Regions from separate parts of the Acidaminobacter sp. QWL-03 genome, predicted to be linked through region 2. Evidence: riboswitches for the same ligand, from Rfam matches in the RefSeq annotation. Region 2 holds a riboswitch; the other holds the start of a gene.

Region 1 (5,879 bases), 1.3 Mb from region 2:
TATTGCTTGTTGAACTTACTGAAAGTTAAAACTTGCGTTTCATGAACAGTCCTGCAAGAACCAGAAGTGATCCGAAGCCATAAGCGAAGTAAGGCGGAATTTCGCCGGTTTTAGGAAGTGCTGGAGGGCCTTGTGGGACTTTATCTTCGATAACTTCTTCAATGACTGGTGGAGGGCCGAGAGGTGGTTCTTGTGGAGGGATGACTTCGCGGTAGTTGCCGATGGATACTTCTGTGGTCTCATCTTGTACGACTTCTACTTCGATCATACCGTCTGCGTTGAGTGTTGGTGTTGTAATGGTGTAATCACCACGAACTTCTTTGATGAAGTAGGTGCCTTCATCGAGATTCGAGAAGACTGCGTTGCCTTGGCTGTTGGTGGTGGCGGTACCTACTAGTTTGTCATCCTCGCCAAAGAGTTGGAAGAGGATGTTGGAGAATGGAAGGTCACCAGTGTTGAAAGTTTTAGAATTGTCTACATCGAGGAATTTGAAGATTTCGATGCGGCCTGGGTCAGGGGTGCGACTTGTGGTTGTTGTGGTAGTTGATGGTGTGTAAACTCGCAAGCTAATGGTGTGATCATCTTTTATATCAGTTGTTTGATCTGAATGTGCTGTCGCCTCATTGTATACCTCTTTAGCTTTCAGATCATTTTCAGTTAGTGTATAAATACCAGTGAAAACGACTGGATCATCACCAACTTCAAGCACAACTGGGTTACCAGAAACGGTTACTTTTGGATCAGTAACATGAACATTAGTTAATTTAACATTTCCTGTGTTTGTTACTGTGAAAGTGTAGTTTATTGGTTCACCTACATTAGCATAGCCATTGTTGTTTGAGTCAACCCATGTGCCGTTTTTTACAATGGATAACGCTGCACGTTTCACAAGTGGGACTGTAACATCATCAGTCACCGGATCAGTTTGTGATGAATCTGCTGAGGCGTTATTGTAAACGTTGCCTTTTTCAATATCAGATTGCTTCAACGTGTAAGAAGCGGTAAATGTTGTCGCATCTGACTCGTTGACGTCAAGGCTGATAGGTCCGCCTATTACAGTGATACCTTCAACTAATTCGGAAACCATAACATTGGTTAGTGTTACGTTGCCTTTGTTTGTTACAGTAAAACTGAAGTTGATCATTTCGCCTGGATCAGCTTTTCCGTCCTCATTAGCGTCAACCCATGTACCTGATTTGATAAGTTCGAGAACTGGTTTTTGAGGAAGGGTTACAGTTTCTTTATCAGTGTCTGAAATAGATTCAATAGAATCCGCTGTAGCGGTGTTATCAACCTTTCCAGCATCAATGTCGGCTTGAGTGACAGCGTATTTAGCTGTGACAGTTAAAGATTCGCCTACTTGTAGTGTACTTAAAGGGAGCGTGATTGAACCGCCAAGCATTGGATCATTTAGTGTAATTCCAGTGAGCGTGACATTACCTATGTTCATGATTTCAAACACGTAGGTAATAAACTCACCAGGGTCGGCAAAATCGTCGTTTCCAGAGTTGAAAGTACCGGTTTTTGTGAGGCTAAGTTGTGGGTTCAATACCGGAGGGATGTAGTTGTAAGTGTTGGTAACAGTAGCTGATTTACTGTCACCAGCTGTAATTGTTATTTCATTTTGAGAATAGGATACATTCCAACGTGATCCTGGATCTTCTTCGGATATCACATATTTTCCTGGGAGCAGATTATCCCATGTTAACTCTTGATCATCTGCAGTAAAATCTTTTGTTAGACCATTTGGATAAGATGCACCTTCAGAGATGCCGGTTAATTTAATCTTGAACAAAAAAGTGAGGTTAGAAAGATCAGCATTTTCAATAGCTGTGATATTTTTTGTTATTTTGATTTCTCCTGTGGTAGGCGGAGTGTTCGTGATTTGAATTGTTGCTGTGTCAGATGCAGTATCATAGTTGCCATCATCATCATAGGCAATAGCTGTAGCGGTGTTGATATGATCTGCACCAGCACTGCCTAATATTAATTTGTTATTTGCAGTAAATGTGTGTGATTGACCTTCCGTCAGCCAAATTTCTTCATCACCTGTTGACCAGCTATAAATTGTACCTAATTTATCATCGTTAACAGAGGTGATTTTAACCGATTCGTCTCCATTATTTGTCACTGTGAAAGTAAAGTCAACATACTCACCGGATTCGAGAACGCTAGTACGGCTAGCAGTTTTTTCTAATGAAATGTCAGGCAGAACATCTTCAAAAGTAACAGATTCTTGATCTATCGCAATATCAAAGTTGCGATATTCATCGTATGCAGTAGCGGTTACTACGTTAATGTGATCATTGCCGAAGTTGCCTGAAATGAGCTGATCATTAAGCATAAATGTGTGGGACTCACCTTTTTCGAGCCAAATTTCATCGGCGCCTGTTGCCCATTCATATATTGTGCCCAGTTTATCATCAACAACAGTAGTGATTTTTACTTTGTTTTCGCCTGTGTTGGTGACTTGGAATGTGAAATCAACATAAGCTCCAGTCTCTGGGACTGAAGTTGGGGAAGCTGTTTTAGTGATTTCTATTTGAGGAAGGTAGATGCCGAAATAGTGACTTGGATCGGAGTCGGTAACTTGTTTGCCTGTAGTCGGATCGCCAGTTACCTTACCGATATTCACATATTGACCTGCAGTAGCTATACCTGTTGCAATACCAATCATAGATTCGCCTGGTGTGAGTGAGGTTTTTGGAAGAGTTACTTCAACTCCTTGATCATCAGTAACCTTAATGTTTTCAATAGTTACATTACCTATATTTGTCACTTCGTAGGTCCATGTAACCACATCTCCAACTGGTATCATAGGTCCAGTAGTAGTGTCTGCATCTTCTCCGTTAGTGAATTTCTCAATATCAATTGCAGGAGTCGGTTCAAAGACTCTAACACCCCATTCTTCAAAACCAGAGTCGTTTGCAAATTGTCTTCCAAACTCTGTAAATAGCACAACATATTTACCATCTTTGTTTTCAAACAATGTTTCTGGTATTAAGACTCTATAGTCTCTTTTACCACTACCTGTATTTGCTCTATAGTCCATTTTTATTGAGTTATCGCCTAGATCATAAACAATACTGGCGTCTGTGGTAAAAGTATATTCTTCATCGTCATAATTCGTGATATTTGGTACATCAGTCAACCAAACTTGAAACTTATCAAGGCTGATATACCATTCTGGACCACTCCCCGGTTCGTTAAGATCTAATTGAAACTCTCTATATAACTTCTCTTCATATACAATTAGTGGCACATTACTGAGCAAAAAAGATCTATTGAACTGTGGAGAGTTATCTTCATCAAATTGAACCTTTCTTAAGTCGCTATTATAACCCTTTTCAATACTCTTATTTGAATTAGTACGCAAAAATGAAGAAAATGTGCCACTACCTGCTGCAGCGTTTGATTGAAACATTTCCCATATTGCATTATTAATGGTTTCTGGTTTAAGTATCGGTCTATCTGTTGTTAAATCATAATTAGATAGAGCCCAGGTTGAAGGATACGCTGTAAAGGTTGGTAAAGTTAGTAGTAAAATTAGAAGTATTGACAAAAATCTACTTTTTTTACTCATTTCTCTCACCTCTCTAAATAATTTGAAATGCCTTAAATCTCTCTCTGGATGGTTCCTCTCTATATTTCCGATTGGGTCGAAGTGGAATGGTCAGTCTTCTTGAATTTCTGTAAACAAAAAGACTGCCATGACAGCAACAGGTTCGTTGTGCATAGCAGCCGGACGATCGTAGTCTATCCCTTAGACTCCTGGCTTTGCGTCCCCGTCTTTCGACGGGTTTGCCCTTGGTATGCGGTTCGGAGTAATGAATTCTGTGTTTTCAGCAGAAATTATTGTGCAACCCCCTCCTTATTTTTCTTATTAGTTCAGCCATTTAAGGTTTGATATTATATTATGTTAACCAACATAAGCATTTCCAATGGTTCCACTGATTAAATACCCTTTTCTCAAAATCTCATGCATCAAATATAAAAAATAATAAATTTAAATTTGTGTTGATAACAAAGTGCTGTGACGCTTATGAAGTTGAAAAACTATGGTATTTACTACTTTCGTCCTTGTGAATGAAAATTTTGGGGTCGTTCAGAATATTTTGAAATCTTTTTGAAACTATTTTGGGAGGATGTTACAGGACCATCGGCGGGGAGGGGGTGAAAGGAGGGGGGGTAAATCAGGTTGGAGAGGTGGATTAATGGGCAGACAAAAACCGGACCATCCAAGGACGATCCGGTTTTGGGGTTTTCTTTTCAATACTGGTATTTCAGGAATGCTCCTGCGAGGAGGAGCAGGGTGCCGAGGAGATTGAGCATGCCAATCTGTGCTTCACCGGTTGGTGGGAGTTCATTTGGCGGCTCCCAAGGGGGAGCGCCTAATGGCGGCGGATCTTCCTCAACGATTTCCGTATCAGGTGGTTCATCAGGCGGACCCAGTGGTGGATTAGGCTCCGGCGGAACGTCTTCCGTCGTAGTGTCCCTGTAGTTGCCCACGTTGAAGGTCAAGGCCTGAGTGGAGTTGATGGAGATTGGCGGGGAGAAACCATCGGCGGAAAAGGATGGGGAAGTGATGGTGTAATCGCTGACTTCCCGCAGATAGTAGGTGCCATACCTCAGGTTGGCGAAGGTGAGGTCGCCCGCGGCGCTGGACTTCTTGGTGTGCAGCAGGGTGGTCTTGTCCGCGGCGTAGAGTTCGAAGGTGATGTTTTGCATATCGAACTCGGAAGGGTCCTGGAGGTTGTTCTGATTGGTATCCAGGAACTTGTGGACGCGGATTTCACCTTTTTTATCCTGTGGGTTTGACGGTGGATCTGGGTCACCTGGTGGGTCTGGATCTGGATCACGCTTGTTGGTGACGGTGACCTCGATTGTCGTTTTCGGATTACTTTCGCTAAGTGTAATCGTCAGCGCGCCGTCGGTGGTCGTGTCGCCGGACTGGATGCTTTTCAGGGTGTAACCTTTCGGAGCATCCTCGGTGATCTTGTAGATACCAGGAGAAAGGTTGTTTAAGGTGACGGGAGTGCCGTCGCCTTTTAAGACGTGGGTGTGTGTAGAATTGTCCGGGTATTTGATCTCAATTTCAAAGGTGTCGTTGGTGCTGATGGTTTTATTATCGGTGTCGACGACTTTTTTTGTGAGGCGGAGGCTCCAGATTTTTGTGATAACCGTGGCATCTTTTTGGTTGGTGACGGTCACGTGGTGATCGAGATCATCTTCGCTAATAGTGATCTGCAGATCGTTGGTGGCGGTCAGTGTGCCGGAGGTGATGCCTTTAAGGGTGTAGTCGGTTGGAGCGGCCTCGGAAATCGTGTAGGTGCCAAGGGACAGGTCGGTGAATGGTGGGGCGGTGCCATTGCCGTTGATCATGGCCGGGGTAACAGTCTTGGTGCTGTCTGGATGTGTGATGGTGATGATGAATGGGGTGCTGTCTGTTGTGAGTGGTTCGCCCTCTGAGTTTTCAACGATTTTTTGTATAGTGATTGAGCCGGTCGGGGTGGTTTTTGGTTCGCAGAGGGTGAAGGTGATAAAGCCGTACCATGGGCCTTTGTCCGGTTTTATGATGTCACCCGGGTAGGCGGTTTCGGTGCCGGAGACCAAGTGGAGGACCAAGTACCTCGTCAGGCATTGGCCGGGGGCGAGCTCCGGAAGGGCCAGGTCGATTGGACCTATGGTGAAGTCGGTGGCCTTGTCCAGGTCTTCGTTTTTAAATGGCGCATGACCGGGATTCAGCCGGTTGGTGGGTTCCTCATCCAAGATGTAGAGGCTGTATTCATCCGCCGGCCAGTCGGGATCCATGGTGACATGGAGGGTCAGCATGCCGTCGTCGACAATGACGCTGGCGGTGCCGATCGGTTGATCCTGGC
Region 2 (5,879 bases):
AGTAATCATGCATCCTGGAAAGCGGATGATGATCATCCGCAATATTGACCAGCATCATTTGGGCAAGAGTCCCATAAGGTATTTCAGGTGGCCGACCTGCTGGTTGAGTCAGCAACTGATTAAACACATCATTGACGCCTATTTGCTCGCATAGACCGGTGATTAATCCTGCTTTGCCATTACTGTATGATTTAATCTGATCAAATCGGATATCCATCAGAATCGCTCCTCGTAAAACCTTGATATTACTATTATTCGAGGTCGATTCGAAAAATCCTTTTTGTAAATATTGGAAACAGAAAATATTTTATTTGGAAATTTTAGTTAGGCGGAATATGAGATATAGTACCTTTGACCCAATATGTGTTATAAATCAACTAAGCCTCTTTGTCTTCATTCGGCCAAAGAGGTTTTATTGATCGTTTTCGACTAAATCTCTAGATGTCACCATGGAAATTGATAAATGCACGCATCTTTTTCGAACATTATATTTCTGCTGGGTTTAGCGGAGTAGGTCCTCAAGGCATTCCGTATGATATTGGATTTCAAATTCGTGTTCATGGAAGTTGATAGTCTCCAGATTTTCAGTATCTAAATCATTTTAACACTCCACTGACGTACATCCGGCATTGGCACTGTACATCCATTCTCCAAAAACGCTTTGTTGATCTGACGGTTGTCTCGCTGATAGGTCGTCACCATAGATGACAGCATCTCTATGAGCTGTTCCTGGTCCTCACCTTGTACCAACTCTCTCAAGATCTCAAGACGCTTCAGGAGAAACGGATATTCCACTTTATTGGGCTTGCCCACGAAGATTTTCTCGTGCCGCGTCTTACTTTCTACCGACTCTTCCGAGGTCAAAAGCTCTTCATAAAGCTTTTCTCCGGGTCTGAGTCCGGTAAACTTGATCTCAATATCCTTGTAAGGCTCCAGACCCGACAACCTGATCAAGTCTTCCGCCAAGTTAAGAATTCTCACCGGCTCTCCCATATCCAAAACAAACACATCTCCGCCCTTGGCAAGGCCGCCAGCCTGAAGCACTAGTCTCGAGGCTTCAGGAATGGTCATGAAGTAGCGAACCATGTCCTTGTGGGTCACCGTCACCGGTCCACCTTCTTGAATTTGTTTCTTGAAGAGCGGGATGACGCTGCCGTTGGAGCCCAGAACGTTGCCAAAGCGCACTGCGGTAAAGACAGTTTTATGAGATTCCACGGATTGGACGATCATCTCTGCAATCCGCTTACTGACGCCCATTACACTGGTTGGATTCACTGCCTTGTCCGTCGAGATCAAAACAAATCGTTCAGTCCCATAATTTATTGAGGCATCAACGAGTTTCAGCGTTCCAAAGACGTTGTTTTTTATAGCTTCACGGGGACTTCTCTCCATTAAAGGTACGTGCTTATGGGCAGCCGCATGAAAGACGACTTGTGGTCTTAAGTCATTAAATACTCTGAAAAGTTCTTTGCGATCTCTTACAGAGGTGATTACCATGTCCAGTTCAATGCCGCCCAGTCCTCTTGACCTCAGTTCGTTAGTCAGGTCATACACGGAATTTTCATTAATATCCAGGATGATCAGCTTCTTGGGTGCAAACCTCACTATCTGCCGGCAAAGTTCGGATCCTATAGATCCTCCCCCACCTGTGACAAGAACGGTTTTCCCTTCCAAATAGTCCTTGATCCCATCCATATTGAGGGTAATCTCATCTCTTCCCAGCAGGTCTTCAATTTCCACATCTCGGATTCTTTTAATGTCGACGTTATCAATCATCATTTCTTCCAGTGACGGCACAGTTTTGACTTTTGCTCCGGTTCTCTTGCACTCCTCCAAAATCTCTTTTCGATCCTGCATTGGAACTGTAGGGATAGCCAGAATAATTTCGTCAATCCTTTGACGTTTCGTCACACTTAAAATGTCATACCGGTTGCCCATGACTTTTATGTCGTTGACCAAAGTGCCTTCTTTTCGTGGATCGTCATCTATAAAAGCTTTAGGGTAACCAAACCGCTGCGGTTCTGACAGCAGGTGTCTCGCCATCATCCCTCCGGTGCGCCCCGCCCCTATGATCAGGATGTTTTTATAGCTTTGGCCAATAGTATAGGCACGATTCTTCAGTCTTCTTATAACTCTGTAGCTCAAACGGAATCCACCAATCAGAACAACATCAAAAAAGGAGATCAGTAGGAGACTTTTATAGCTGAACGCGCCTTCCAGGTAAACATCCATGAACGCCACCATCAAATGACTCAAAATGCCAAAAGAGGCAATTCTAATGAGTCCATCCACACTGGCATGCTCCCAGAGGCTGTCATAAAGCATAAGAAGCTTCATCATCAATAGTTTTAATCCGAGCATAAGGATGATAAAGGTCAACCCATTCTCAAGAAGAAAAAATAACCGCTCAAAATTCGCTTTCAGAATGATGGCAATGACAATGGACGCAAAGAGGAATGCTATATCCAGTAAAACAATTGAGAATTTTCGCGTCGATTTCATAGTCGATCCCCCTGGTTTTATTATGTAGAAATAACGATTTATGGCATCATTAGATACAACCATACGCCGTCATTTATTATACACGATTACAATTGTCGAATGTTAGGTTTTAATGTCGAATTAACATATTTTCAATATAAATACATAAATGATAATTTGCACAAAAAAACGACAGTCCATAGCTGCCGTTAATATGTTGCAACTGGCTGACTTTTCCGATTGGAGGAAGCCCCTCTAGCTTTGTGTCCCATGGTTTCCCACGGTTTACCAAATGTGTTAGTAACCTATATAATTACAAGTTTATATCGCCATTAACAACTATAGCATATCTTCAGAAAATTTGTAGGTCGAATAATGTCGAACCTATAAAAATGTTGAGAAAATATGGTGAAATGTTAGGAAAACGTATTATGTTATCCTTTTCTCCGTATTTTTATGAATAATAATGCGCCAGCAGAAGCCGTATCCGACTGTCTGACTGGCGCCTTCTTTATTTAATACACAAACGGCTGCACATCAAAGGACATGGACCTCAAATAATGCGTTACGCCTTCAGCATTCACCGGATCATAGTAATCTATGTAAGCTCCAATGGTATAGAACTCACATACCCTGAACTCAAATGGATCCTCCCCCGGTTCAAAGACCGGTGTAATCCAAGCCAAGAAATGATCGCTGTCCGCACTGATTTCTGTCATGGTAATGACACTTTCGAAGTAATCGTAGGAGAACATCAGCACTTCAGCCGTCTCAACGACGTTTGGATCTGTGTTGAGATCCGGATCTATCAGATAAAGCTCAATGGGAACGTAAGCATAGTGCGTTTTGCCCTCCGGCAGGAGCATAAGGATTTCTGCGGTGTGAGTTGGTTTTACTTCCGGTACCTCAGACTGAGGGTCTTCGGTTTGCGGCTCTTCAGGCTGCGGATCTAAGGGTTGTGGATTTTCGGGCTGAGGATCCGTTGGCTGCGGGTCTTCCGGTTGTAGGACCGGATCCGGCTGAGGCGCTTCAATCACTGGCTCAACAGGTTCTGCAGGCTCTTCTGGCGTTTCGGCTGGTTCTGTATCCGCCGGAGGCTCAGAGACAACCGGAGGCTCTGTAGTGACGGGAGGTTCGGGTTCAGGGGTTGGATCTGGCACCGGCTGAGGTTGAGGTTGTGGTTCAGGCTGTGGTTCCGGTGCCGGTGTTGGCTCAGGATTTGGTGTGGGATCAGGCTCCGTCCCATCGGCTATTGGCGTCTCGACTACCGGCTCTGTAACCACCGGCTCACCCAGCGGAACCGGTTTTGGCACTATGGCCGTCAATCCTTCTCTCATCCACTGCAGCTGAGACTTTGCCACCAGACAAATGGCCTCAGCATGGGTGAGCCACTGACGGCTTTTGAAGGATCCATCCGGGAAGCCTTTAAAGATCCCCTTTTGAGTCATCCCCAGGACAGACTCCAGAGCCCACTGTGGAATATCCGGCTGATCCGTATAAAGCTGCTGCTCCAGGATTCTTTCAGCTTTCATCAGATGATGAAGGTAGAAGGCGCCTTCCATTCTTGTGACATTGAGTGTTGCTGTGACTTCGGAGCTTTCACTGATTCCGCTTGGAATTTCAAAGGCTTCAAGGCCCTCAAAGCTGTTCTGAATGAGGATTTCAAAAGCCCCTCGGGTCATAGGCGCGTCCAGCAGACCAAGTGACTCGAATTCGTCAATCAGAGGATACCATTCTTCCGTAATGCCAGGTGACTGCCTGACCCAGTGCGTCGGCGGGTCGGTTATTGCGGCTAAACTTGTAATCATAGAAGCGCTTCCAAAAATCATGATAATACTTAACAGCATAGACAATAGATTTCTCACTTTGCTCTGACGGCTTGCCTTCATGTAGTGCCACTCCTTCTGCGATGATTGCTAAAGTGGTTGTCGATTACATTACTGTGTGCCCGTCTCAATTGTCATTTGAAGCGCTTTGTTTATCCGACCGGTGCTCGATTGACGCTGGATCACCTCCCTGGATCCGAAGTCGCAGTCGTTGACATAAAACTGGGATTAATTTCCTTCCCCAAAGGATTGTACCTAAAAATGTACATTGTGTAAAGAAGTTTTTAGGGATTTACTATTAATTAATCCTTATATTTACATAACATTTAATGGAAATTATTAAGAGATTTCATAAGGGCTTCCAAGTCCCTTAAGAAGCGGTAACAATGTGACGCCCGCCTTGTGTCTGAAGGGGGTCTAATGGTAAACTATAGGCATTGTGAGGTGGCAGTTTATGCGAAGGAACTTAAAATTTAAAAGTTATAGAACTACTGGAATCATACTGTTGTTGGCGCTAATGCTGACCATTCCCTTTGGAATGAGCGGCGTTTGGGCGGACAGCGTTAGTGATGAGGGCGTGGTGTCTGACACAGGGACCATCGGCGAAATCTCTGAAGAAGTGCAGTTAGAGGAAGACATGGCGGAAGTGCCTGAGGTGGATGAGGACTATATTACGCACTCGGAAAAAGCCCGGGTGCTGTCTGTGGTGGAGCGGACCCCTGATCCAGAGGAGCAAATTACGCTGGAGCAGACGGTGCAGCTGGAGATCCTGACGGGGAAATTCAAGGGTCAGATTACGGAGACCATCAATGTCCTCAGCGGCAACTCGATTTATGAGCTGCCGGTGTCAGAGGGCGACAAGGTCATGGTACACATCGAGGAGTACCCGGATTCGGGGGATTTTGTGGTGTATGTCTCGGACTATGTGCGGGATACCTACATTTACTGGCTGGCCGGATTCTTTCTGCTGTGTGTGCTGGCCATTGGGCGGATGCAGGGGCTGAAAACCATTGTGACGCTGGTGATCACCATGACCCTGGTTTACAAGGTGCTGCTGCCGGCGCTGCTGGCGGGGTACAGCCCTATTTTGATTACAGTGCTGATTGCGGTGGTCATCAATATTGTGACTTACCTGGTGATCAGCGGGTTTCAGCGCAAGAGCTACGCGGCCATTATAGGGGCGTCCCTGGGGGTTATTATTGCAGGGGTTCTGGCCTATACGGTGGGCTCCATGGTGCGGCTGACCGGACTGTCCGGAGAGGAAGCCGGGATGCTGCTGTACATCCCTCAAGGAACAGTATTCAACTTTAAAGAGCTTATGTTTTCCGGGATTTTGCTGGGCGCCCTTGGGGCAGTTATGGACGTGGCCATGTCGATATCCTCAGCCATTGACGAGGTGCACAGGGCGAATCCTCTTCTGAAAAGTAAGGCGCTATTCGCAGCGGGCATGACCGTGGGCAAGGACATCATGGGAACTATGAGCAATACGCTGATCCTGGCTTATACGGGCAGCTCTATTCCCCTGCTGCTGATTTTTATGGCTTATGACACGCCGCTGGCGCGGATCATCAA

Evidence for each region. A riboswitch is a leader RNA that binds a small molecule or an ion and turns the genes downstream of it on or off. The one in region 2 is predicted to bind cyclic di-GMP.
Region 1: linked by a shared signal. The riboswitch ahead of AC4PHM_RS12035 (DUF7507 domain-containing protein) and the one ahead of AC4PHM_RS05795 (polysaccharide biosynthesis protein) in region 2 are both predicted to bind cyclic di-GMP.

Annotation. Positions count from the first base shown of each region.
Region 1 covers NZ_CM178752.1:2,571,574-2,577,452, reverse strand. The annotation lists gene AC4PHM_RS12035 (DUF7507 domain-containing protein) at 26-3,583, opposite strand; cyclic di-GMP riboswitch class I at 3,734-3,816, opposite strand; gene AC4PHM_RS12030 (MSCRAMM family protein) at 4,270-5,879, opposite strand, start outside.
Region 2 covers NZ_CM178752.1:1,280,398-1,286,276, forward strand. The annotation lists gene AC4PHM_RS05790 (IS1634 family transposase) at 1-217, opposite strand, end outside; gene AC4PHM_RS05795 (polysaccharide biosynthesis protein) at 592-2,502, opposite strand; cyclic di-GMP riboswitch class I at 2,697-2,781, opposite strand; gene AC4PHM_RS05800 (S-layer homology domain-containing protein) at 2,997-4,370, opposite strand; gene AC4PHM_RS05805 (YibE/F family protein) at 4,762-5,879, shown strand, end outside.